Regions from separate parts of the Paenibacillus sp. JT31N7 genome, predicted to be linked through region 4. Evidence: riboswitches for the same ligand, from Rfam matches in the RefSeq annotation. Region 4 holds a riboswitch; each other region holds the start of a gene.
What was found. A riboswitch is a leader RNA that binds a small molecule or an ion and turns the genes downstream of it on or off. The one in region 4 is predicted to bind cobalamin.
Positions count from the first base shown of each region.

Region 1: linked by a shared signal. The riboswitch ahead of metE (5-methyltetrahydropteroyltriglutamate--homocysteine S-methyltransferase) and the one ahead of AC58P5_RS17735 (FecCD family ABC transporter permease) in region 4 are both predicted to bind cobalamin.
Region 2: linked by a shared signal. The riboswitch ahead of AC58P5_RS03740 (class I SAM-dependent methyltransferase) and the one ahead of AC58P5_RS17735 (FecCD family ABC transporter permease) in region 4 are both predicted to bind cobalamin.
Region 3: linked by a shared signal. The riboswitch ahead of AC58P5_RS20195 (energy-coupling factor ABC transporter permease) and the one ahead of AC58P5_RS17735 (FecCD family ABC transporter permease) in region 4 are both predicted to bind cobalamin.

Region 1 is NZ_JCAUAT010000001.1:197,487-203,252, forward strand. Features, by position in the region: gene AC58P5_RS00860 (ArsR/SmtB family transcription factor) at 1-360, shown strand, start outside; gene AC58P5_RS00865 (ATP-binding protein) at 373-1,653, opposite strand; gene AC58P5_RS00870 (hypothetical protein) at 1,822-2,469, shown strand; gene AC58P5_RS00875 (arylamine N-acetyltransferase family protein) at 2,466-3,251, shown strand; cobalamin riboswitch at 3,302-3,495, shown strand; gene metE (5-methyltetrahydropteroyltriglutamate--homocysteine S-methyltransferase) at 3,682-5,766, shown strand, end outside.
Region 2 is NZ_JCAUAT010000001.1:888,995-894,760, reverse strand. Features, by position in the region: gene AC58P5_RS03760 (YojF family protein) at 33-377, shown strand; gene bshB2 (bacillithiol biosynthesis deacetylase BshB2) at 404-1,060, shown strand; gene AC58P5_RS03750 (spore coat protein) at 1,147-1,635, opposite strand; gene AC58P5_RS03745 (phosphotransferase) at 1,835-2,740, shown strand; cobalamin riboswitch at 2,913-3,120, shown strand; gene AC58P5_RS03740 (class I SAM-dependent methyltransferase) at 3,399-4,289, shown strand; gene AC58P5_RS03735 (permease) at 4,505-5,527, shown strand; gene AC58P5_RS03730 (TIGR03943 family putative permease subunit) at 5,554-5,766, shown strand, end outside.
Region 3 is NZ_JCAUAT010000004.1:342,326-348,091, forward strand. Features, by position in the region: gene AC58P5_RS20180 (energy-coupling factor ABC transporter ATP-binding protein) at 48-926, opposite strand; gene cbiQ (cobalt ECF transporter T component CbiQ) at 923-1,732, opposite strand; gene AC58P5_RS20190 (energy-coupling factor ABC transporter substrate-binding protein) at 1,729-2,016, opposite strand; gene AC58P5_RS20195 (energy-coupling factor ABC transporter permease) at 2,013-2,780, opposite strand; cobalamin riboswitch at 3,065-3,266, opposite strand; gene AC58P5_RS20200 (permease) at 3,489-4,547, opposite strand; gene AC58P5_RS20205 (N-acetylmuramoyl-L-alanine amidase family protein) at 4,794-5,054, shown strand; gene AC58P5_RS20210 (hypothetical protein) at 5,369-5,766, opposite strand, start outside.
Region 4 is NZ_JCAUAT010000003.1:696,390-702,155, reverse strand. Features, by position in the region: gene AC58P5_RS17750 (hypothetical protein) at 8-922, opposite strand; gene AC58P5_RS17745 (ABC transporter substrate-binding protein) at 1,149-2,156, opposite strand; gene AC58P5_RS17740 (ABC transporter ATP-binding protein) at 2,180-2,968, opposite strand; gene AC58P5_RS17735 (FecCD family ABC transporter permease) at 2,965-4,146, opposite strand; cobalamin riboswitch at 4,246-4,447, opposite strand; gene AC58P5_RS17730 (ATP-dependent DNA helicase) at 4,535-5,766, opposite strand, start outside.

The DNA.
Region 1 (5,766 bases), on a different contig from region 4:
AAACCAATCGAAGACCTCTGTGACGAATCCTGCGCGGGGACGGAATCGGACGGAACGGCTCTGGAGCACGCGAAAATGAACGAATCGATGGCCGTAAACATGGCGGAGATGTTCAAAGCGCTCGGAGATCCTACGCGCGTCAAACTCATTTATGCGCTTTCCCAGCAGGAATTGTGTGTCCACGATCTGAGTGTCGTGCTTGAAATGGGGCAGTCCGCCGTCTCCCATCAGCTCCGGTATTTACGGAATGTCCGGATTGTTAAACGGCGCAAAAGCGGCAAGACCGTCTTTTACTCGCTCGACGACGATCATGTTAAAGAAATTTTCCGTCAAACCCTGCAGCATCTCGTGCACGTATAAGAAATAGAGTATCTATTCCCGGGGAATAGATACTCTTTTTTTTGCCGACAGGGGGAAGCTGATCATAACCTCAGACCCAACGCCGACTTCGCTGGCGAACCGCATTTTCCCGCGCATGGCATCGATCAGGCGAGTCGTGACCATCAGACCGAGCCCGGTTCCCCTGCTTTTCGTCGTATAGAAGGGAGCCCCCAGTCTTTCGATTTCTTCCTTGGTCATGCCGCTTCCGTTATCCGTGATGGTAATGATGGCTTTATGCTTCCGGACATAACCGTGAATGCGGATAAGACCGTCCGTTTGGGTCGATTCGATTCCGTTTTTGATCAGATTGACGAACGCCTGTTTCAGCTTGGAAGAGTCTCCCTCGATAAAAATATTGTCCTCGCAGGAAAGCTCGATTACGGCTCCCGACATGCTGGCATAAGGTTCAAGCATCGTCACGGCCTGCTGAAGCGAATCGCCGATATGGATGATGCCGGTTTCGGTCAATTCGGGTTTAGCGAAGAGCAGAAACTCCGAGATAATCTTCTCGGCCTGGTCGAGTTCTCCGATGGCGATGTTTAAATAACGGCCGAGCTTCTCATCGGCTTCTTTCTGGGAAATCTGGATATAACCGCGCGTAACTTGAAGCGGATTACGGATCTCGTGAGCGACGCTTGCGGCCAGATCGCTGAGATGCTGCAGCTTCTCGGCTTTCTGGATTTCGATACTCATCTGGTCGTGCCGGAGCATATGCTGAAACCACAGGATAAGCAGAACCGGCAGCAGGAGCTGTACGATCACGAGAAGACTTACTTGCGGCAGCAGATCCTTCCAGATAAAACCGTGATGCGAAACGATGTACGACAGCCAGATAAGCAGCGCGGCGGCGCCGATGCCCGCGTACAAGAGCGACAGGCCGATCTTTTTCCGCGAAGGATATTGGTAGAAGACACGGGCTCTCAACAGGATGGGAAGAAAACCCGCCGCATAGAGAATGACGTCCGAAACTCCGAAAGACGGGAACATAATCCCATGAAAAATCAGCATCATCCCAAGCGCCGTAAACCCTCCGTAATACCCTCCGTACATAAAAGCGAGCAGAAGAGGAACGCCTCTTAAATCCCAATAAAAATCGGGAACGAGATACATGACCGGATAGCTTATACTGAAAATTCCGGAAAAACCCATCAGGATTCCCATCAGAAACCGGTTTCGGATTTTTTCTCTTTTGTAAAATCGCGTAAGCATAAAAATCTGGTAAATATGAGGGGGAAATGTCATGATGAATAAATGGACTAGGGTATCTTTCACGGGCCGCACTCTCTTTCTGAAAGAAAAAAGAACTCAGATTCCTATTATGGAGTTCTCTGGCAGATAATGCAATAAATAATGATGCCGATTGCGCGGAAACTCATCAAAAATTGGTGAACATGGAGGATTATTTCACCAAGTTGTTGAATCTTTCAGAATAAGTCGGAGGTGGTTAGATTGAAAATACTCGTCAGCCAGCCTAAGCTGGAGCGGAACCTGGAACAACTGCAAGCGGAATTAATGATGTATCCCGACATAACCGCGGCTGTTTTCCCCGAAGGATACTTACATACCAATCTATCTCTGGCATGCGAGCTTGCGGCCCGTACGCGTACTCTTCTTATAAGCGGAACGAAAAATCCGAAAGACCGGGCCGTGATCATTAACCGGGAAGGGCAGATCGTGATGGACCGGGCCAAATACAGCGAATATAAATCCGTAAACGAAGAGGGCCTGATTATCACTCCGATTCTATGTGATGAACTGGTTTTGCAGGAGATAGGAGAGCCGGGTAACCGGGGGACCGATTTGTTTGTTCAGCCGATCGGCGTCGGCATGTTCAGTGAAGAACAGTTCGATGAATGGGTTGCAAAAGCGAAAGAAATCGCTTCCCGGCATCATGCCATGGTTATCGGGACGAGTCATGCGGACGGATCCTTTCGCGGCAGCGAAGTTTCGCTGCCCATCGCGTATTGGATAGACCGGGACGGCAAGCCGCTGTTCATTTCCAAATGCGATGTGCGCAGCCGTATTGTGGATCTCCGCACCAAACAAATCACGGTCTGCGAGGCTGCCGTAAAGGAGGATGTCTCGTGAGAACGGATAGAGAAGCTTTGAAACCTGAAGTGGAGGCTTACCTCAACCGAATCGGGTACGAGGGGCCGCTGGACGGCAGTTACGAAGCGCTGGCCCTGCTGCAGGAGCAGCATCTGCATACCGTACCGTATGAAAATCTGGACATCCTGAACGGTGTTCCGCTGTCGCTGGAGATTAAGTATCTGCGGCATAAAATCGTCGAGCGGCGGCGGGGCGGCTACTGCTTCGAGCTGAACGCCCTGTTCGGCTGGCTGCTGCGCAAGCTCGGCTACCCGGTTACCGATTATGTCGCCCGGTTCTGGCGAGACGAGACACAGCTGCCGCCCAAACGCCGCCATCACGTGCTGAAAGTGGAGGCGCAAGGAGTCAGCTACTTATGCGACGTAGGTGTCGGGGGCATCGTGCCGCGGAGGCCTGTCCGTCTTGCCGAGAAGCTGGAACAGCGGCAGGGCGAGGAGCTTTACGCCATGGAGCGGGACCCCGTATTCGGCTGGGTGCTCAGCGAGAAGCATCATGGCAGTTGGAGGCGCATTTACTCGTTTACCGAGGAGGCGCAGCTGCCCAAAGATTTTGTCATGGCCAGCTTCTGGTGCGAGCACAGCCCGGACTCCATTTTCGCTAAGGATGCGATGGTAGCCCTACGGACCCGGGAGGGACGCAATTCGGTCTCCGGCAAGGAGTTTAAGCTGTTCACGCCCGAAGGCGTGCGCACGTTCGTGCCTGAAAACGACGCGGCTTACAAGGAAGCTCTGCTTAAATATTTCGGCATTCCTCTGGAATAAAGCTTGCATAAATAAGCTTCGTTGTGTATAGTCATTCCTAAGTTAACCAATTGAATATGTTGGGAATAGGTGCTCAGCCCCTCGGGGGAGCTGGAGCTTAAAAGGGAAGTCCGGTGAAAAACCGGCGCGGTCCCGCCACTGTAACAGAGGAGTCAAGGCGATTATGCCACTGGTCTTAGACCGGGAAGGCAGCCGAAGATGATGATTCTGGAGCCAGGAGACCTGCCTATTCTGACAGCACTGCTTTACCTACGGGAGATAGGGAGGTGTTAAAGTACGGGCCGCTGATTATACAAACAGAGGGCGTCTTTATCCTTGCATGCTTCGGGGATAATGACGTCCTTTTCTTATTTTTCGCGTACAAATAAGCAAATGAAGCAGAGAACTCATGCAAACATCCAATTCAAGCCACTATCAGGAGGTCAAGATCATGAACGCATTGAAAAGCAGCAGTTTGGGATACCCGAGGATCGGAGCGGGACGTGAATGGAAGAAGGCGCTGGAATCTTTCTGGGCCGGTAAAATCGGGGAGCGGGAGCTGACAGACAAGCTGGCCGAGGTCCGTCTGGGAAATCTGCGCATTCAGCGGGAGAAAGGCATTGAGCTTATCGCCGTCAACGATTTTTCGGGTTACGACCATGTGCTGGATACGGCCGTTATGTTCGGGATCGTCCCGGCACGGTTTCATTACGAGGGCGGTGAAGTGCCTGTCGGCACCTACTACGCGATGGCGAGAGGGGAAGATGGGGCGGCCGCATGCGAAATGACCAAATGGTTTAACACCAACTACCATTATATCGTGCCGGAACTCCAGAGCGCCAAGCCGGAGCTGGTCGAGAACAAACCGTTAAAAGCTTACCGCGAAGCGAAAGAAACGCTCGGAATCCAGGGCAAACCCGTACTGCTCGGACTGTTTACTTTTTTGAAATTGTCCAAAGGGTACGCCGAGACGGAAACCGATGCCTGGATCGACCGGCTGCTTCCGCTTTACGGCGAAGTGCTGCGCGAGCTTGAACGGGAGGGCGCCGAATGGGTGCAGGTGGACGAACCGGTGCTTTCGACAAGCGTGTCCGCACAGGATCTGGAACGGATCGAACGGATCTACAAAGCGCTGGCGGAGGCCGCACCGGGCCTGAAAATCATGCTCCAGACTTACTTTGAATCCGTGGAATCCTACAGCCGGGTGGTCCGGCTGCCCGTTCACGGGATCGGGCTTGATTTCGTCCACGGCGGTGAAAAGACGCTGCAGCTGTTAAAGAGCGAAGGTTTCCCTGCCGACAAGGTTTTGGGAGTGGGCATCGTGGACGGCCGGAGCATCTGGCGTGCCAACCTGAAGGAGAAGCTGAATACGCTTCATGACATTTTTGCCGTGGTACCGGAAGAGCGGGTGATCCTCCAGACGTCCAGCAGCCTTCTGCATGTGCCAGTGTCCGCTGTTTACGAGGACAAGCTGGATCCGGTGCTGAGAGACGCCCTTGCCTTCGCAAACGAGAAGCTGGAGGAAGTCGTCCTGCTGTCCAAGGCGGCGGTGTCCCAAACGGCGGAAACCGGCGATGCGCTCCAGCGGAACGAAAAAGCGCTTGCCGCCCTCCAGTCCTCGGAAGCTCGCGGCAACAAAGCCGTCCAAGAGGCAGCCCTGCAGCTTCAGAAGGTACCGGCGGCACGGAGCGCTAGCTTCAACGAACGGCGTGCCCTTCAGCGCGAGAAGTGGAAGCTTCCTTTTCTCCCGACCACGACAATCGGAAGCTTTCCGCAGACAGCGGAAGTCAGACAAGCACGTTCCAAATGGAGAAAAGCGGAATGGACGGACGCGCAGTATAAAGCGTTTATCCGGAGCGAGATCGGGAAATGGATGAAGCTGCAGGAGGAGCTGGATCTGGACGTCCTCGTTCACGGGGAGTTCGAACGGACGGACATGGTGGAATTTTTCGGCGAAAAACTGGACGGTTTCGCCTTCACTCGCAACGGCTGGGTGCAGTCTTACGGCTCGCGCTGTGTGAAACCGCCGGTCATTTACGGCGATGTGGCCTTTACGCAGCCGATGACCGTCGAGGAAACCGTCTACGCGCAGTCGCTCACGAAACGTCCCGTGAAAGGGATGCTCACAGGACCGGTCACGATTCTCAACTGGTCGTTCGTCCGGGACGATCTGTCCAGAGACGTAGTCGCCTACCAGATTTCCCTCGCGCTGGAGAAAGAAGTGAAAGCTCTCGAAGAGGCGGGGATCGAAATGATCCAAATCGACGAACCCGCTGTCCGCGAAGGCCTTCCTCTTAAGAAAGAAGAGCACCGGGCTTATCTCGACTGGGCGGTCAACGCTTTCCGCAGCACTACGGCGAACGTCCGGGCCACGACGCAGATTCATACGCATATGTGTTACTGCGAATTCCACGACATGATCGGGTCTATCCGTGATATGGATGCGGACGTCATTTCCATCGAAACCTCCCGCAGCCACGGGGAGTTGATCGAAAGCTTCGAACAGCATACGTACGAGAAGGGAATCGGTCTGGGT
Region 2 (5,766 bases), on a different contig from region 4:
GAATACGTCAGTATATTACTGGAGGAATCTTCATGCAGTTTATTAATCAGGCAGCGGTTCAGCAGGTTCTTGATCTGCTAAAAGGCCAAGACCTGTACATTCATCTGGAAATGACGAACGGGGCTTACGCTTCCCATCTGGATCAGTCCAAGCATACGGCCTCGACGTTTATCCGCAATTCCAAGATCCGTTATCTGCAGGGTTCCATTGCCGGAAACGGTCCCTACAGGGTAGGGCTTAAAATGGAAGAGGGCTGGGTTTATTCCGAGGGTCTTACCCACTGGGACGAAACGGAGACGGAGAGACTGATACTGTCGGGGCATGATAAGGACGGCAAGCTCGTCGTTTCGCTGCAGCTGAGCCGCGCCCCTTTTTAACTTACAAAGAGAGAAGGTAGATGGAGATGGAACGACACATACTGGTCGTCCTGCCGCATCCCGATGACGAAGCGTTCAGCGTATCCGGTACGCTTGCAGGCCATATACGGCAGGGAACCCCGGTGACTTACGCATGCTTGACTCTGGGAGAGATGGGACGCAACATGGGAAATCCCCTTACGGCCAACCGCGTAACGCTGCCTGAAATCCGCAAAGCCGAGCTTGAGGAATCGTGCCGGTCAATCGGAATACAGGATCTGCGCATGCTGGGCTTTCACGATAAAACGATTGAATTCGAAGACCGCGAACTGCTCGTCGGCAAAATCCGCGGACTCATCGAGGAGCTGAATCCTTCGCTGGTGATTACGTTCTACCCGGGCTACAGCGTGCATCCGGACCATGACGCAACGGGTACGGCCGTGATTGATGCGGTTCAAAGAATGCCCCTTGAAGAGAGACCGGTCGTTCACTGCATCGCTTTTTCCAAAGGATGCGAAGAGGTGCTCGGCAAAGCGGATATCGTGAACGATGTCAGACCGTATCTGGGACAGAAGCTGGGCTCGATACTTGCCCACAGCTCCCAGTTCCAGCTGAACGGACAGTTGAGCGGCAAATCCGCGAACGATGAAGAGGTGCAGAACCGGTTCGGCCGCGAGCGGTTATGGACCTACCGGTTTCAATAAGGGTCGTGCGAAGGCGGAAGCCGTCGCACGACCGCCGAAGAGCCGTCAAGGAACAGTCGTACCGTTCCTTGACGGTCTTTTTTGCGTTATTCGAGGGAGAGGGCAGCCAGAGCGTTTGCCGCGTCGCTTTCCAGCAGTTCCTTCAGCTCGTAAGCGGGATAAGAGCCGTCCGCATACATCCGGTTGAATACTTTGGCGTGAAATTCGACCGCTCTCAGCAGATGCTTCACAAAGGTTGCCCGGAGGCGGGGAGTCGCCGTTTCCGTAAGGGCGCAGGCGTAGCTTCGGACAGCGGTTTTAGCAAAACCGAGAAGTTGACCCGTTTCCAGGACGGGCAGCTCGGGCTTTTTAGTCCTGGAGGCGACAAGCGTTTCGGGATAGTACGCAAGCAGTTCTTTCAGGTTCTGCTCCAAGGTTTGTATCGCCTCTCTGAACAGCGTTCGAAGCCCTTCGTCCGTAAGCGTCGGCAATTTTTGCTTAAAAGCGATCAGTTGTCCGGTTTGAAGGCTCACAAGCTCGTGAAGCTCCAAGGTTTCGTGCCAGGCGAGATGCTTGGGGACCTTTGACAGGCTCATCTTCTCAGACTCCGTTCGCGGTGGGTTATGACAGCCTATGTCGAAGAGCGGAAATTCGCAAGTTGTCAGTACCTCCAGACGGAAGATCAAGTTAACAGAAGAGTTAATGGGGAATAGTTGATTGTTAAATATTTAATACCTATCTGGGATACGAGAACGATGCTAAAATATTTTTAACCTTAATTAAGGAGCCCTCGGAGTGCCGAATAATAGCCACTTTATTTCAAAAACGGTTTTAATAGCAGAAAAAGCCGGATTAAAGGACATTACCCCTCTCGAGCTTGGTAATGGCGGGAACCTGATCGTTCATTTGGCCCCGTATCCGATTGTGGCCCGAATAGCCACTGTGCTTTCAAAAGATGATGCAGATTATGCGTATAAGGTACTTGACCGTGAATTAAGGGCAGCCCGTCATCTCCATTCCAAGGGTGTGCCAGTGCTATTGCCAACTGATCGTACGGATGCAGGACCATACGATATTGGCGGCACATGGATGACGTTTTGGAAGTATGTTCCCCCCACAGAACTGCAATGCCCTTCGCCAAGCGAAGCAGTTGAACTGGTTAATAGACTTTCACTGGCACTGAAAGATTTTACCGGCGAGATTCCTCTGCTTGGTGTTTGGGAGCGGACATGTCAATCGGCTTTTAGATTAATGAAGCTTCCGGATCAGCGTATACAAGATCTGCTAAATGTGTTCTTCGCGATTGATAAACAGATGCGTCTCGAAACAAGCTTGCTAATACCGTCTCACGGAGATGCCCATTCAAGAAACTTATTACCGAGTCCTGAAGGCTGGGTCTGGTCGGACTTTGAAGATTTATCCTGGATGCCCGCATACTGGGATTTGGCTTCATTTGTAGGCAATCTTGCCTTATTCAACGGAATTCAGGAGCCAACCTTTCAATATATCTGGAGTCAGATAAATAATCAGGCCGATAAGCAAGCTTTTGGATTTGCTGTTACCGCACGCATACTTATGTCCACTTTAGGTAACTTGGATTTCGCACTTTCAGGCAACGGGGATTTGGAATTTGCTTATAAACAGCTTGAACGAGCAAAAGAGTTTATTAATCAAATAAACCTGATTATGGAAGGGGAATAGCGGAGTCATAACCCGTCGCGGCTCCACTATAGTTCGAAGTTTGGCGGGCCCGCCTTACCGGTACACATGCTTGCCCGTTTGCTCCGGTCATTTGCCAAAACGCCGGATTTGGACTACTATTAACCGTGAAGTTGTGTGGCATAGATGCTTTTCTTAAGACAAGTGAATATCAAACATTCTTTATCAAACAGGTTCCGGTTCTTTCTCTGGGGAGAGGGAACGGATTAAAAGGGAAGTTCGGTGCAATTCCGATACGGACCCGCCACTGTAAGGGGAAAGGGGAGAATCCCCCGGCCGAAGCGCATCACGTCACTGGTTAATCCGGGAAGGCGCGCATAGGATTCCCGAGTCAGGAGACCTGCCTGTTTACCGGTAACTTCATTCCTACGCGGATATAGGATGGCGTTGATGCGAATGTTCTCCCTAATCGTCAGGGTCCTTCTGCTTTCATCTGCTAAAAGAAGGAATCCGGGCGTATTCATGCGATGAACCCGAACATCCTGCCTCCGGCGGGATGTTTTTATTTGTTTCGGATGTATTTACGCCTCCGGCCATACAGGCAAAATAAAGTCCGCCGCATTTTAACCGTACTAATTACGCATAAGAAAATAGGCAGCTCGTAACAAAAAATGTTCAAACGGGCCGGGGAGGAAAACGGATGTATTACGGAGTTAAATTAAATACGAATTATAAAACCCTCTGGCAGGAGGGCATGAAGGACTGGGACGGAAATCTTCCCGTACGGATGACGGATGACGTCAAGGAAGAAGGGTTCTGGAACGCTTTTATGAAAAAGAAGGAACAATCCGGGGTGGATTCCTGGGTCGCCGACCTGCGCAAGGAGCTGATTTCTTTTATCGATCCCGGCGAGGATGTGCTGGAAATCGGTCCCGGCTGGGGAAACTATACATTCGAAGCGGCCGAGAAAGCGGGTTCCCTCACCTGCGTCGACAGCTCCGAGAGCGTGCTTGCTTTCCTGAAAGCCGCAGCGGAGCGGAAGGGCTGGAATCATGTAAACTTCGTGCATGCCAAGTGGGAAGAACTTCCCGAGGTGGAGCGAGCCGACGTGGTATTCGGCGTCAATTGTTACTATCGGATGCAGGAGATCGATCGCGCGCTTCTGCATATCAACAACACGGCGAAGCGTCTTGGAATCGCGGGCATGGTTAGCGGTCCCGAAAGACCGCATTACAAAGACATCCAGGAGCAGTTGGGCTGCAGGATCAAGTTTCAACGCAGAGATTACATCCATTTGCACAATCTGCTTTACGAGCTGGGAATCGATGCGAACTGTAAAATCGTCAACCTGCACAAAACATACGCCTACGATACGGAGGAAGAGCTGCTGAAAGACAACCTGAGCGCGGTTTTGGACAAGGAGTATGACCGCAAGAAGGCGGTTGACCTGTTATACGCTTATGTACGTGAAGAAGACGGCAAGCTGATTTACCCGCACCATTTCAAAGCGGCACTCCTTTACTGGAAGCCGGAAAAACGGTTGGAACCTGCCGACCTGCCCACGGAAGTGAAGCGGTTGGTGCAGGTTTAAATCAGACCCCGCTGAAGCATTTGCCCGGTAACGCGATTTCGCGTGCCGGGATTTTTTTGTCTTCACGACCGGACAAGGGAAGGGCTTGTCATAGATTCGGACAGACTCGCATAGGGATGAATAACGGGAATCGTTTGAGGGAGAAGTCTTTTTTGTTGAAAAACGTAATAATTACGATTAAAATAAAGTGACTGCTGCAAAAAGGAGGGGAGATCGTGCATTTCGACGGAACAAGCAGAAGGATGAGGAAAAGAAACCTGATGGTTATCGCAGCGGGAAGTTTCCTGGCTGTACTGGCCTGGCAAGCCTTACGGACAGGAAATGCGGTTTTGCCGGACCCCTCGGTCATCCGGCTGTTCAAGACGATGTTCATCGGCATCGTGCTCGAAGCGGTTCCTTTTATTATGCTGGGTGTGGTGCTTTCCTCGTTCATGCAGGTCTATATCCCGGAGACGTGGATCCGTAAAGCGATCCCCCGGAACCCTTTTCTCGGACTCGTGTTCGCCTGCCTGCTCGGCATTCTGTTTCCGATTTGCGAGTGCGGTATGATTCCGGTCGTCCGGCGGCTGATCAACAAGGGAATGCCGCTCTACATAGGGGTAGTCGTCATTCTGGTAGGCCCTATCGTCAATCCGGTTGTCTATGCGGCTACGTACACGGCCTTCCGGATGAATCCCGAAATGCTGTACGCCCGGATGGGGCTGGCCCTGGGAGCGGGCGCATTTATCGGCTTGTTCGTCTACGCGTTTATAAACAAAAATCCTCTGAAACACAGCCTGAAATCGCTGTACGCCGGAAACGGACAAGACTGCACGCACGTGCAGGGGGGCGGTAAATTCGTTACGATGATGGGTCACGCGGGCGGGGAATTTTTCGATATGGGGAAATATCTTATTTTCGGCTCTCTAATCACGGCCGTTATTCAGGCGTTTGTGCCGAGAGGCGATTTGTCGGCGCTGGGGGAGGGGGAGGTGCTTCCCCATCTGTTTATGATGGGATTTGCCTATATTTTGTCGCTCTGTTCCACCTCGGACGCATTTGTCGCTTCTTCCTTTCTCCAGACGTTTTCCAAAGGTTCTCTGCTCACGTTTCTCGTTTTCGGTCCCATGCTCGATTTTAAAAGCACGCTGATGCTTCTATCCGTTTTCAAAACGAAGTTTGTCCTGCTGCTTGCCGCAGTAATAACGGTGACCGTGTTTGCCGGTTCTGTTATGGTCGAGCACCTATTTTTCAAATAAGGATTTGAATTCGGGAGGTGGACCGGGTGGAAGACAGGCGCGTTTACGCCTTCCATTATTTTATCAGGGCGGCGATTCTATGCGGGTTTTCGTTTTATATCGTTTATCTCGTCAAAACGGGCAGTATGCCGCATTATTTGGCGCCCCGCCTGGTACCGTACGTCAAAGCTTCGGCGATTGCCCTGTTCGTGCTGGCCGTGATCCAGATTTATCTGGCTCTGCAGCCCGCCGCAGGCGGG
Region 3 (5,766 bases), on a different contig from region 4:
ACAGGAGAAATTCCTGACCTGCTTTTTTTTGCGTCGGCGAGAACCGGCTAGCTCTTCGCGGCAGCCGCTTGAAGCCGGGCCGTGAGCAGCTCCCCGAAGGCATCGGCGCTCCTTGGCGGGCCGGAGCCTTCCCGCAGCGCACGGGGAAGGGACTGCCACAGCCGGAGAAGCAGGGGCAGTTCCAGACCGATGCGTTCGATGGTCTCCGTCTCCGCGAAAACCTGCTCGGGCGTCCCCTGCAGCAGACATGCGCCCTTGTCCATGACCAGCACTTGGTCCGCCCACGTGTAGGCCAGGTCCATGTCATGGGTCGCCATGACCACGGTGACGCCGCTCCGCCCGATGTCCGCCAGCTCATCCAGCAGCAGCCGTTCCGACGCGCGGTCGAGATACGCCGTCGGCTCGTCGAGCAGCAGCAGGCTCGGCTCCAGCACGAGAACGCCGGCCAGAGTGACGCGCTTCTTCTGCCCGAGGCTGAGGTGATGGATAGGGGTGTGGGCGAGCTGTTCCAGGCCCATTCTTTCCAATACCGCCCCGGTCCGGACGCGGATTTCCGGCTCGGGAACGCCGGCGTTCCGCAAGCCGTAGGAGACGTCCTCGTACGGCGTACCGAGAATGAGCTGCTGCTCGGGGTCCTGGAACACGAGCCCCACCTGTCTGCGAAGCTCTTGCAGATCCTTACGTTTGTAGGACACAGGAGCACCCTTCCAGCGAACGGTTCCGGATTGCGGCCGGTGAATGCCGACGGCATGCAGGAAAAACGTCGATTTGCCGGAGCCGTTATGTCCGCAAAGCGCGATGTTCCGGCCGGCCGGAATCGTTAGGCTGAGTCCGTCCAGGGCCTTTTTTCCGGTGCCGGGATAGCTGTAGACGACGCCCGCCAGTTCCATAATCGGGTTCTGATTCTGATCTGGATTCGGATTCATGCGAGTCCCCTCCATTTCAGCCAAATCTGTGCTGCCGTCAGCATAAGAATCCCCATCACGCCTTCGGCTTTGTAGCGACGCGGGACGGGGGCCGCTTCATAGGGGGCAAGTTCGATCTGTTCCGTGAAGCCGCGGGAAGTGAGCCCGTAGGTTAGGCCACGGTAACGCTGCATCGTCCGGCCGAACAGATGAACGATCAGCAGAGCGGTATCGCGCAGCCCGCCCAAGAATCCGTTCTGGCCGCCCCGGCAGCGCTGGGCGGTCCGCATACCGTGAGCCGTATCGGCGAGCAAAAAAATGAAGCGATACATAATCAGGGTCAGCTCGATCACGATCTGAGGAACGCGGATTTTTTTCATCACCTGAAGAATTTCCAGCAAGGGTGTCGTGAACAAAACAAACTGCAGACAAGCCAGACAGGCGGAAACCCGCATAAACAGTTCCGCCGTGCGGGCTAAAGATTCCCCCGTGACATAAACGGTCCACGAACCGGCCGTTCCGATGGTCCACCCCGAAGAAAGGGGGGTCCCGGTCCCCGTATTTCTTCCGAATTCGAGCAGAAGAGCCGGAAGGCCGGCGGCGAAAAACAGCAGAGATCCGCCGTAAACGAGCCAGTAAAGCTTGCCGGGAACACGCGCATAAAGCAGGGACCAAAAGGTGATCCAGCCGAACACAGCCGCTTGAACCGGCGGCGTCCCGACATAGGACAGGATAAAGAGGCAGGCGGCGAATCCGCACTTCCAGACGGGGGAGATTCCCCGGAAAGCGTTGGCATAAGAAATCGTGTCAATCCGCTTGAGCATCATGCCTTGGGTTTCGGTTTGGAGGCTTTCCCCTTATACAGGCCGATCACATACCCGATAAAACCGGCCCCGAGCGCAGCCTGCAGTGCGAAAAGCATGCTTTCGGTTTCAGCCGGAGGCTCCATCAGCGACGCGAACCAGGGCTCGTAATCCGGAGCGATTTCTTGAATCGCTTCTTCCGCGGCTCCGTCCGCTCCCCCGAACTCTCCTTGGACGAAAACGAGCGGCAGCACGGCAAGCAGGACGACCGCAACCAGAATCCACACATTCTTTTTCCACGTTTTCATGAACGGTCAGCTCCCTTCAAATTGCGCTGCAGAGCGGAAATTTCATGCGGCGTGTAGGCTTGCAGCCAGCCCAGAACCAGTACCGTCAGCAATCCTTCGCTGATGGCGAGCGGAATCTGAGTCACGGCGAAAATGCCCGCAAATTTGGCGAAAGACGCGAGCATGCCGCCCTCGGCTGCGGGAAATGCCACTGCAAGCTGCACGGAAGTGACCAGATAGGTGGTCAGATCGGCAAGCGCGGCTCCCGTAAAGACGGAGAGCTTCTGCCTGCCCGTCGATTTGATCATGAGCTTGTACACGGCATAGCCGACAAACGGTCCCGCAACAGCCATGGAGAATGCGTTGGCACCCAGTGTCGTAAGACCGCCGTGGGCCAGCAGGAGGGCTTGGAAGAGAAGGACGACGGAGCCGAGGACACTCATGGGGAGCGGTCCGAACAAGATGGCTCCGAGTCCGGTACCTGTCGGGTGGGAGCTGCTCCCCGTAACGGAGGGGATTTTCAGGGCGGACAGAACGAACGTAAAGGCGCCGGCCAGGCCCAACATAAGCTTGAGTTCCGGCGTTTCTTTTGTAATTCGGACCAGAGCGCGGACGCCCAGAATGAAGAATGGCAGGAAGACAACCCACCAGAATAAGGCCCAGAAGGGCGGCAAAAATCCCTCCATGATATGCATGGCGTAAGCCGATTCCGGCTCGTTTATCAGGAAAAAGCAGACGATTCCGGCTATAAGCAGGAAAGACGCCAGGGGTTTGCGGATATTCATCGGAAATCCTCCTTTATGATGTGGGGCCGCCTTAATTGGCGGTGATGCGGCAGAACGGGGTTTTACCCGGCTGTGCTTTCGAACGCTGATTCTTTACACCGGCGGCCAGGCTGCCGGCTCCGCAAGCTCTTTCCGATGATTCCGATCCGGCGGTTTCCGGTCCCGGGCCTCTTTTCCGCACACAAAAAAAGACATCCTTCCCTTCGCACGGGAACACGATGTCTTATGCACGCAACAAAAAAAGTTTGCGATCTCAAACACCTCCCTATTCCTCGTAGGTCGTATCAGTGCTGTCAAAACAGGCAGGTCTCCTGGCTCGGGGCGTCCATACCGGCGCCTTCCCGGAACGTCTTAGTTCCAGTGGCTTCTTGCCGGATGTGAATGAGAGTGTTTCCCCTTACAGTGGCGGGACCGCGACGGCATTTCACCGTTCTTCCCTTTTAAATTTTAGAGTGTCTCTAAAATACCTGTTTCCACAAATATGCGGTTTTCCGTGATAATACTACAGGATGTCCCAAACCTTGTCAATTGCGGAAAAGGCGTGATTTTCAAGGCAGAAAGGCTGTCGGAATCCGCTTCGCGGGCTCTCTTTTAGCTGTTTTTTGCAATCGCTGTCTTTTAATTGGGCAAAAGAAAAACGAGAGGGGTTGGCCCGCCCTCTCGCGTAAAGTATTTTTATCGAATCAAAGCCTGAATTGCAAATCCGACTTATAGAACGAAAATGCCGACTACGCCCGTTACGATTCCCGTCAGGGCAACCATACCGGCTGTGAACCAGAGAACCCGCGCAGGAAAAGCCTTGCGCACCATAATCAGGGACGGCAGGCTAACGGCGGGCAGCGTCATGATAAGCGCGGCGGCCGGGCCCGTACCCAGTCCCAGGGCCATCATCGTTTTGGCAATCGGGATTTCCGCGGCGGTCGGGATGACGAACAGGGTTCCGGCCAAAGCGAGCCCGATCAAGGCGACGAGGCTGTTGCCGATCGCGGGGTCAAGGGCCGGGAACAGCCAGGCGCGTACGGCGCCGAGAATGAACACGGCGATGAAGTAAACGGGAACCACGGTCCAGAACATCGTCCAGAGCGCTTTTAGCCAGCGGACGACAACCGGTCCGGACTGCGGCTGCATAGCCGGCGTCTTCGGAAGCTCGCCGGTCACTACCTCGTCCTTCTTGACGAGGCGCTCCGCCCAGTACGAGACGCCGAACACGAGCACGATCCCTGCGGCTATTCTCAGGACGGCGAATTTCCAGCCGAGCACGAAGCCCATGAAAATGATCGTTGCCGGGTTCAGTACCGGGTTGCCGATCCAGAAGGCGAGAGCCGACCCGATGGAGCCCGACTGCTTGCGCATGCCGACCGCTACCGGAGCGGCGCAGCAGGAGCACATCATGCCGGGCATGGCGCTAAGGCCGCCGGCTACCGTGCTGCCGAAGGTGCGCTTGCCGAATACCCGCTTCAGCCAGTCCTGCGGGATCAGCACCTGAAGCAGAGAGCCGAGGACGATGCCGAGAATCGCGGCTTTCCAGACGGCTTTGAAATAGACGACGGAGTAGTCCCAAGCCGCGGCCAGCGAAGGCTCGGCGGTGCCGGCGAGAATCGACTTCCCGATGTCATGCTTGGCGGCCGCGGTAAGAGCTTTGTGGAAGTATGGCTCCCACTTTACGTAAAACAATCCGCCTATGAGAATGGCGATAAATAAAAAAGGCTTCCAGTAAGCAGTCCGCTGTCTGCTTTTGGTGGAAGCCGGAATTGGAGTTGTATTCACGTGATGTCCCACCTTTCTAAATCCACTTGCAACTATACCATAGTCACTGGGGAAAAAGAATGGCTTTCTTCTGTCAGTAATATGTAAAGATTATACGATAAATCGAGAAATCAGGTAGCCTTTATGTAAGAAATTTATAAAATGAAATTCGAAATCAAGTTTTAAAAGTATATTGATAGTTACCTATATAAGTGAAAGGGTTTCTGGCCAGAACCCTTAACTTTATTTTGAAGGTGGTAATTTTATATGCCAAGTATTAGCGGAAGATCTTTTATCATTGACCCAGGACATGGTGGACGTCATGATGGAGCAACCTATGGTTCTAGAAAAGAAAAGGATGTCACATTGCGGTTCAGTAATATTCTTAAAAACAAACTGCTGGCCAAAGGATGCACTGTTTATATGACACGTACCAGTGATACTGATTTTGGAGGAGAGACACTGGATTCCGACGTAAATAAACGTGTACAGTACATTAATCAGAACTTCCCCGGCGTTAATGGATAAATAAGTATTCACGTTAACGCCCGATTTGGAACCTATGGTCCATACTATCAAAAAGGTACTGTATCCTCGAAAGCTTTTGCGGAGGCTATTGCGAAACGATATGGTACTCCTGCACACGAAGGCGACTTTGCAGTTATTCGCGACACAAATCGGGCTGGTCAAAAAACACTTATCGAGCTTGCCAATATTGACGAATCGTGGTTGGATGATGCAAAGGCTTTGGACAACACCGCGAATTTCATTGTATTGGGCCTTGAAGATTACACTGGCTACTAAAAAAAGGTAGGGTGGGGGATACCCCTGCCCTACCTTTTTTATTTTAATGTACTTGCAACATACTTACTAAGTCTTTCTTTAATTTGATTAATCCCCTGCTCAGTAATTTTTAAAGAAGCTTTCGCTTCAGTTCCAGGTACGTAATAAGTTTTGTGGATAAGAGGAATTAATTTCTGTATTTCTGTTTCCAATATTTTATAGTCTTCTTTACTTCTGTCAGTAAGTTTTCCGTCATTTGCTTTATAGCTCTTTTCCATATTTTCAGCTAGTGACAGCATATTTGCAGCTATAGGCTTTAGCACCTCGTGTTCGACCGCTTGATCTATTATATCTGAGTAGGCCTCAATTTTTACTAATTTTTGTCTTAAGCTGGCTATATTATCAGGGGAAAAGCTCTCCATTTTAATGGAAGCTATCTCATCATAGCTATTAAGAA
Region 4 (5,766 bases):
GGCTGGATCAGCCGTTTTTTCCCTGCCACTTATTCCGGTGCTCGGATTGGATCGGCTGGACGTTCTTGCCGTTCAGGTCCACCGTATCCGGCGTGGTGCTATCGTACCCGGACAGATCCGCTTGAAGATGAACGACAACCTGATGAGCTTGGCCCCCGGCGTCCTTGCCGGATACGGTCAGTTCCGCCTCTTGGTGCTGAATATAGTTCGACGGACTGATCGTCGCGTTAACGGCGACTTTCTCTATGCGAATATCCTCGGTCAGCTCGGGAGCGGCGCCCTTTAGAAAATCTTTGCCGAACGGAGTTTCCGGCGCGCTTGCTTTCTTCTCCGGCCCGCCGTGTTCTTTGGACGCCTGCTTGATGGCAATCGGTGCAATCGCCTGGACGACAGCCGGCAGCTGGGCACTGTCGAGCTGTACCGATACGCGTTTGCTTCCGTCGTTCTTTACATCGACGGCCACATAATCTTTCAGATTTCCGACCAGCGCGTCGATTACGGTTTCCACCTGCTGCGGCATTTCCTTTTCTGCGGAATCTTTAAACCGCTTGTGCGTTTTGCCAGCCGCATCTTTCACATAGTACACATCGCTGCTTCCGGGTTTGAAGATGGCTTGCTCACCCTGCTTGTAAAATTGAAGCGTTTGTTTCGCGCCTCCTGCGGAAACTTCACCCGCACCGCTTGCCGAGCCGCCTTCCCGGCTCATTTTAAATGTCCCGTTTGCACTCAGAGCCGCGTTTCCGTTGTCCCGCAAAGATCCTGCCGCCTGAACGGTCACGCTTTTGACTGTTTTCGTGTTCTTCAAGGCCGACTTATAGGCGTCGTACCCCGAAGTTCCGGCCATGGCATTAATTCCCGTCGTGGCCATCATGAGACTGCTGATTCCGATTACACTTCCCAGCACAAGCCATTTCTTGTTCATATTCATCCTCCTGAACGATTCCGTATTTAACTGCCACTGTCATCATAGGCCTAAAAAATAAACCCCTTATGAAGCATCTATTAAAACTTTCTTAAATCACTTCCCCGTTATCCTTTTAGATTCAAAATATACAAAAAAAAGCCCCTTTCGCAGGGGCTCATTTCATTCCATATTCGGTCAGGGACTCTAAACGGTATTGCCCAAAGGCTGGATAGCTAGAGAAAACTTATTTTTTATGTACTTTATCCGGATATAACCCTTCCGCCAGCGTCTGCAGAGCGATCGGTGCGCGGATTCCTTCGGAAGCGGCCGACAGAGGGAGAACGAGCAGCCGCTTGTTCTTGATGGCCGGAATATCGGCCAGCTCCCTTTTACCCAGGAGAAGCTCTTTCTTCTTCTCTACCGGCGTATCGCCGTAATCCATGATGACAATCACGTCCGGATTGCGGCTGACCACCTCTTCCCAGCTGACTTCGACCCAGCTTTTCTGAATGTCGTCGAAAATATTTTTACCGCCGATCATGTTGATCAGGCTCGTAATGTACGTGTTGGCCGCCGTAAATGCTTTGTCTTCCCCGTTGTCGTAAATGAACACTTTCAGAGGAGTATCGACTGTGCCGATTTGCTCCTGAATGTCTTTCAAGCGCTGCTTCATGCCGTCCACGAGCTCATTCGCTTTAGCCTCCACCCGGAAAATGCGGCCGATATTCAAAATATCCCGGTACACATCGTCCAGAGTCGGAGCGGTCTTATTGGAAGATTCCTGCAGGTAAGTCTGAACCCCCTGCTTGGCGAGTTCTTCCCGGGTACCCAGACTTTTCTCCGTAAAGGCGCTCTTCCAGCCCGCATAGGCAAAATCCGGAGCGGCCTCCGCGAAAACTTCCTTGGACGGATATGTTTTGGCGAGCACGGGAACCCGCTTGTAAGCTTCCTGCAGCTCCGGGAGGATCTGATCGTCCAGGTAAGCGGTGCCGGCCATGTTTTTCTCCAGGCCAAGCGCAAGCATCACTTCCGTAGCGTGCTGATTTAGTGTCACGGCCCGTTTAGGCGCTTCCGTAAAATGAAGCTTCTGCCCCATATTATCCAAATCTACGGCAGCCGCCGGTGTTTCCGTTGTCTCCACAGCACCTCTCGGGACAAGTTCTTTGGTGGAGTCAGCAGCGGAGCAGGCGCTTAGAGCGGCCATGCAAACAAGAGTCAGGCATACGAATAAAGAAAGTTTAAGAGATCGCATAAGGTTCAAAAGAATTCCTCCGTCTATTTTATTCCGGCGTTAAAAAGAGATTCCGGCAAATACGTAATGACCGGCTTGCCCGTCAGGGCGTGCAGATTCACCTCGGCGTGAACGCCGAATATGTCCCGGAGAACAGCAGGGACGAGAAGATCGGCGGGCGTTCCTTCCGCCGCAATCTTTCCCTCGCTGATGATGTAGAGACGGTCGCAATAGTATGCGGCCATGTTCAGATCGTGAAGGGCGGCCAGCGTCGTCATGCCCAGGGAGCGGACAAGCTCCATGATCTGCAGCTGGTAGCGGATATCCAGGTGGTTCGTCGGCTCGTCCAGAATCAAGAACTTCGCCTGCTGCGCCAGTGCCCGGGCGATAAGCACCCGCTGCTTCTCGCCACCGGACAAGGTCGCAAAGCTGCGTTCTCCGAATGGACCGAGTCCCACTGTCTCCAAGGCGCGAAAGCAAATTTCCCGGTCCGCCTCCGTATCGCTTTCGTACCATTTCTTGTGGGGATATCTTCCCATCAGAACCATGTCGGCGACGCTGAAGTCGAATTCGACAGAAGATTCTTGGCTGACGACGGCCATCAGTTCGGCCGCTTTTTTGTAAGGCATGTTCAGCAGTTCCCGCTCATCCAGAAGCACCTGTCCCGCGTCCGGCTTAAGCTCACGGTAGAGCGTTTTGAGCAGGGTCGATTTCCCGCTCCCGTTCGGGCCGATCAGGCCGATAAACTCGCCTTCGCGGACGGCAAGGTTTACGGAGTCGAGAATTTTCCTGGCACTTATGCTCAAGGAAAGATGATTTGCTTCCAGGTTCATTTTGAAGTTCCTCCGAATGCGTATGAGCTTCTGCGGAGCAGCCAGATGAAGAACGGGCCTCCGCAAATCGCCGTAACGATGCCGATCGGCAGTTCTTCCGGCGCAAGCACGAGCCTGGCCAGAACGTCGGCCCATATGACGTAGACGGCCCCGAAAAGGACGCTGACCGGAAGCACCTTGCGGTGGTCGGAGCCGATCATCAGCCGGACGATATGGGGGATCATCAGGCCGACAAAACCGATCGAGCCGCTGACGGACACGATCGTTCCCGTAATCAGCGCGGTCACGATCACAAGACAGGTCCGGAACGCCGGCACATTGACCCCCATCGTTCCCGCCGCGCCTTCGCCCACGAGAAGAGCGTTTAAGGACCGATGCTGAAAGAGCAGGAAAAGGATACCGGACACTACGATCAGAGCCGGTGCGGTGAGGTATTCCCACTTGGCGCCGGCCAAGCTGCCCATCAGCCAGTACACGACGGAGCGGATGCCCTGGGCGTTCGGCGCCATCGTGACGATGAAGCTCGTAAACGCCGACATCATGCTCGCAACGGCGGTTCCCGCAAGCAGCAGCCGGGTAGTCGAAATGCGGCCCCCGACCCTCGCGAAGGTAAAGACAAGCGCCATGGCGATGAGGGAGCCGATAAAGGCCGATACCGGCAGTGCGTAAGCGCCCAGAAACGAGAATCCTCCGAACAGCAGAACAAGGGTAGCCGCAACCGACGAACCGGACGATACCCCGAGTATGTAAGGGTCGCCGAGCGAATTGCGGATTAGCGCCTGGATCGTCACCCCGACTGCGGACAGGCCCGCCCCTACCACGAGACCGAGCAGAACGCGGGGAAAGCGGATGTTCCAAATAATTTGCTCCTGCGCTTTCGTCCAATCGTGTTCGATCAGGCTTCCGAATCCCGGCATATGCGAAAAAGCGATTTTCCAGACCGTGACGGGCTCGATCCGTACGGAACCGAGCATGACGGCAGCCGTCACGGAGATCAGAAGGAAAAGCGACAAGCCGCCCAGCAGGAGCGGAAAGGCCGTTTGCCCGCGTGCCGTTCCGTATTTTTTGGCGGATGAGCCCTGAGAGCCCCCGGCCTCCCCCGACTCCCGTACCGTTTCTTTATTGCAAACCGATTGCAAATTCTCACCTCGACCGTTGATATATTTAGGGCTGCCCATGCAAAAAGGCGCCCCCCCCCTTCGTTGGCAGACAAAGGGAAAGACGCCCGTGATTTCGGTACAGAACGCATCTAACACCTCCCTATCTCCCGTAGGTTGATCGTGTTACGGATACAGGCAGGTCTCCTGGCTATCAGCGTCATCATCGGCAGCAGTCTTCCCGGTACGGATACCAGTGACACTCGTTGCTGCGACTCTTCTGTTACAGTGGCGGGACCGCGCCGGTATTGCACCGGACTTCCCTATTAAGCTGTACCGCGTTAAAATTCCAGCGGCAAGCACCTGTACCGAATTATTCAATTCATCATCGTCCGGCCGGAATACGAACCGGAAGTATCTTGTCTATCATAGCGGATAAGCCCGAAATCGGCAACAATTACCATCCCGATCAATCCGGCAGAAGCCCCCGGATCTGTTCTCTGACAGCGGGATTATCCAGATCGCGACCGAGAACGGATACCATGCCCCGGTCATCGCGTGAGCGGATCAACCGCCCGATGCCCTGCCTCAGACGGAGCAGCATGTACGGCATGTCTACGTCTTCGTACGGCTGAGCCGAATCTTTCCGCTTGGCCGCGAAGACGGGATCGTCCGGAGGAAACGGAAGCTCCCAGACGATCACATGGGACAAGGATGGTCCCGGTATATCAAGCCCTTCCCACAACGTTACCGCGCAGAGGACACTTTCCTCATCGTTTTGGAACGACGAAATGAGGTGGCTGATTTCCGCCGAGCCTTCAAACAAAAACCGGTAAGCGGCAGACTCGGGATACAGCGCCAAGCTCCGTCTGAAGGTTCCCAGCGCCTCGCGGGACGGGAACAAGATAAGCGCCCGGCCGTCGGATTCCTGGAGCAGTTCCAGAACCCGACCGGTTTTGTCCTCTTCCGGCTTATCGGGATACAGGCTCGCCTTCATTTGAGCGCTGTAATCGTAAGGTGAAGGGACGGAGAACGATAGGAAGCTTTCGATGCCCAGACTGCCCGCCATATAGTCGAAAGAGCCGTTGACGGACAAGGTCGCGGAAGAAAACACGACCGGCATTTTTTTCGAGAACACGCGGTCTCTTAAAATTTCCTTGACCATTTTCGGCATAATGACAAGGGTAATGCCGTCGGAATCCTCGGTAACCCATGAAATGAGCTGACCCGGCTTATCGAACAAACTCAAAGCAAGCTGAATCATTTCCAGGTGCTCCTCGACGATTTTGAGCTGGTAATCATCCAGCGTGGACAGTCCGCTCTCGAATACGAGTTCTTCCTCGATCACGTCGATCAACTGCCGGAACCGGCTTACTTCCCGCTTCAACTCCTCGCTCCAGGCGAATTCCTTCCGATCCGAGGCCGGGACGGAATAACTGCCGGTTTCCAGCACACGGAACAGCGTTTCACTCTGGACGATGGCTTCCTCGATGGCCAGCGCGAGCGTTTCTCTAACCTCGCCTTCCAGCAGCCGGATGACGATGCTTTCGAATACCGAATGCTTCAATTTGTAGGTGAGCGCGTTCTGCGCGGCCGTTTCAAGCAGATGCCCTTCATCGAAAACGACGGAGCTGTGCTCCGGCAGAAGAGGCAGCTGGCCTTCCCGTTTTCTGGCCTCGTAGGTCCAGACATGCTCCATGT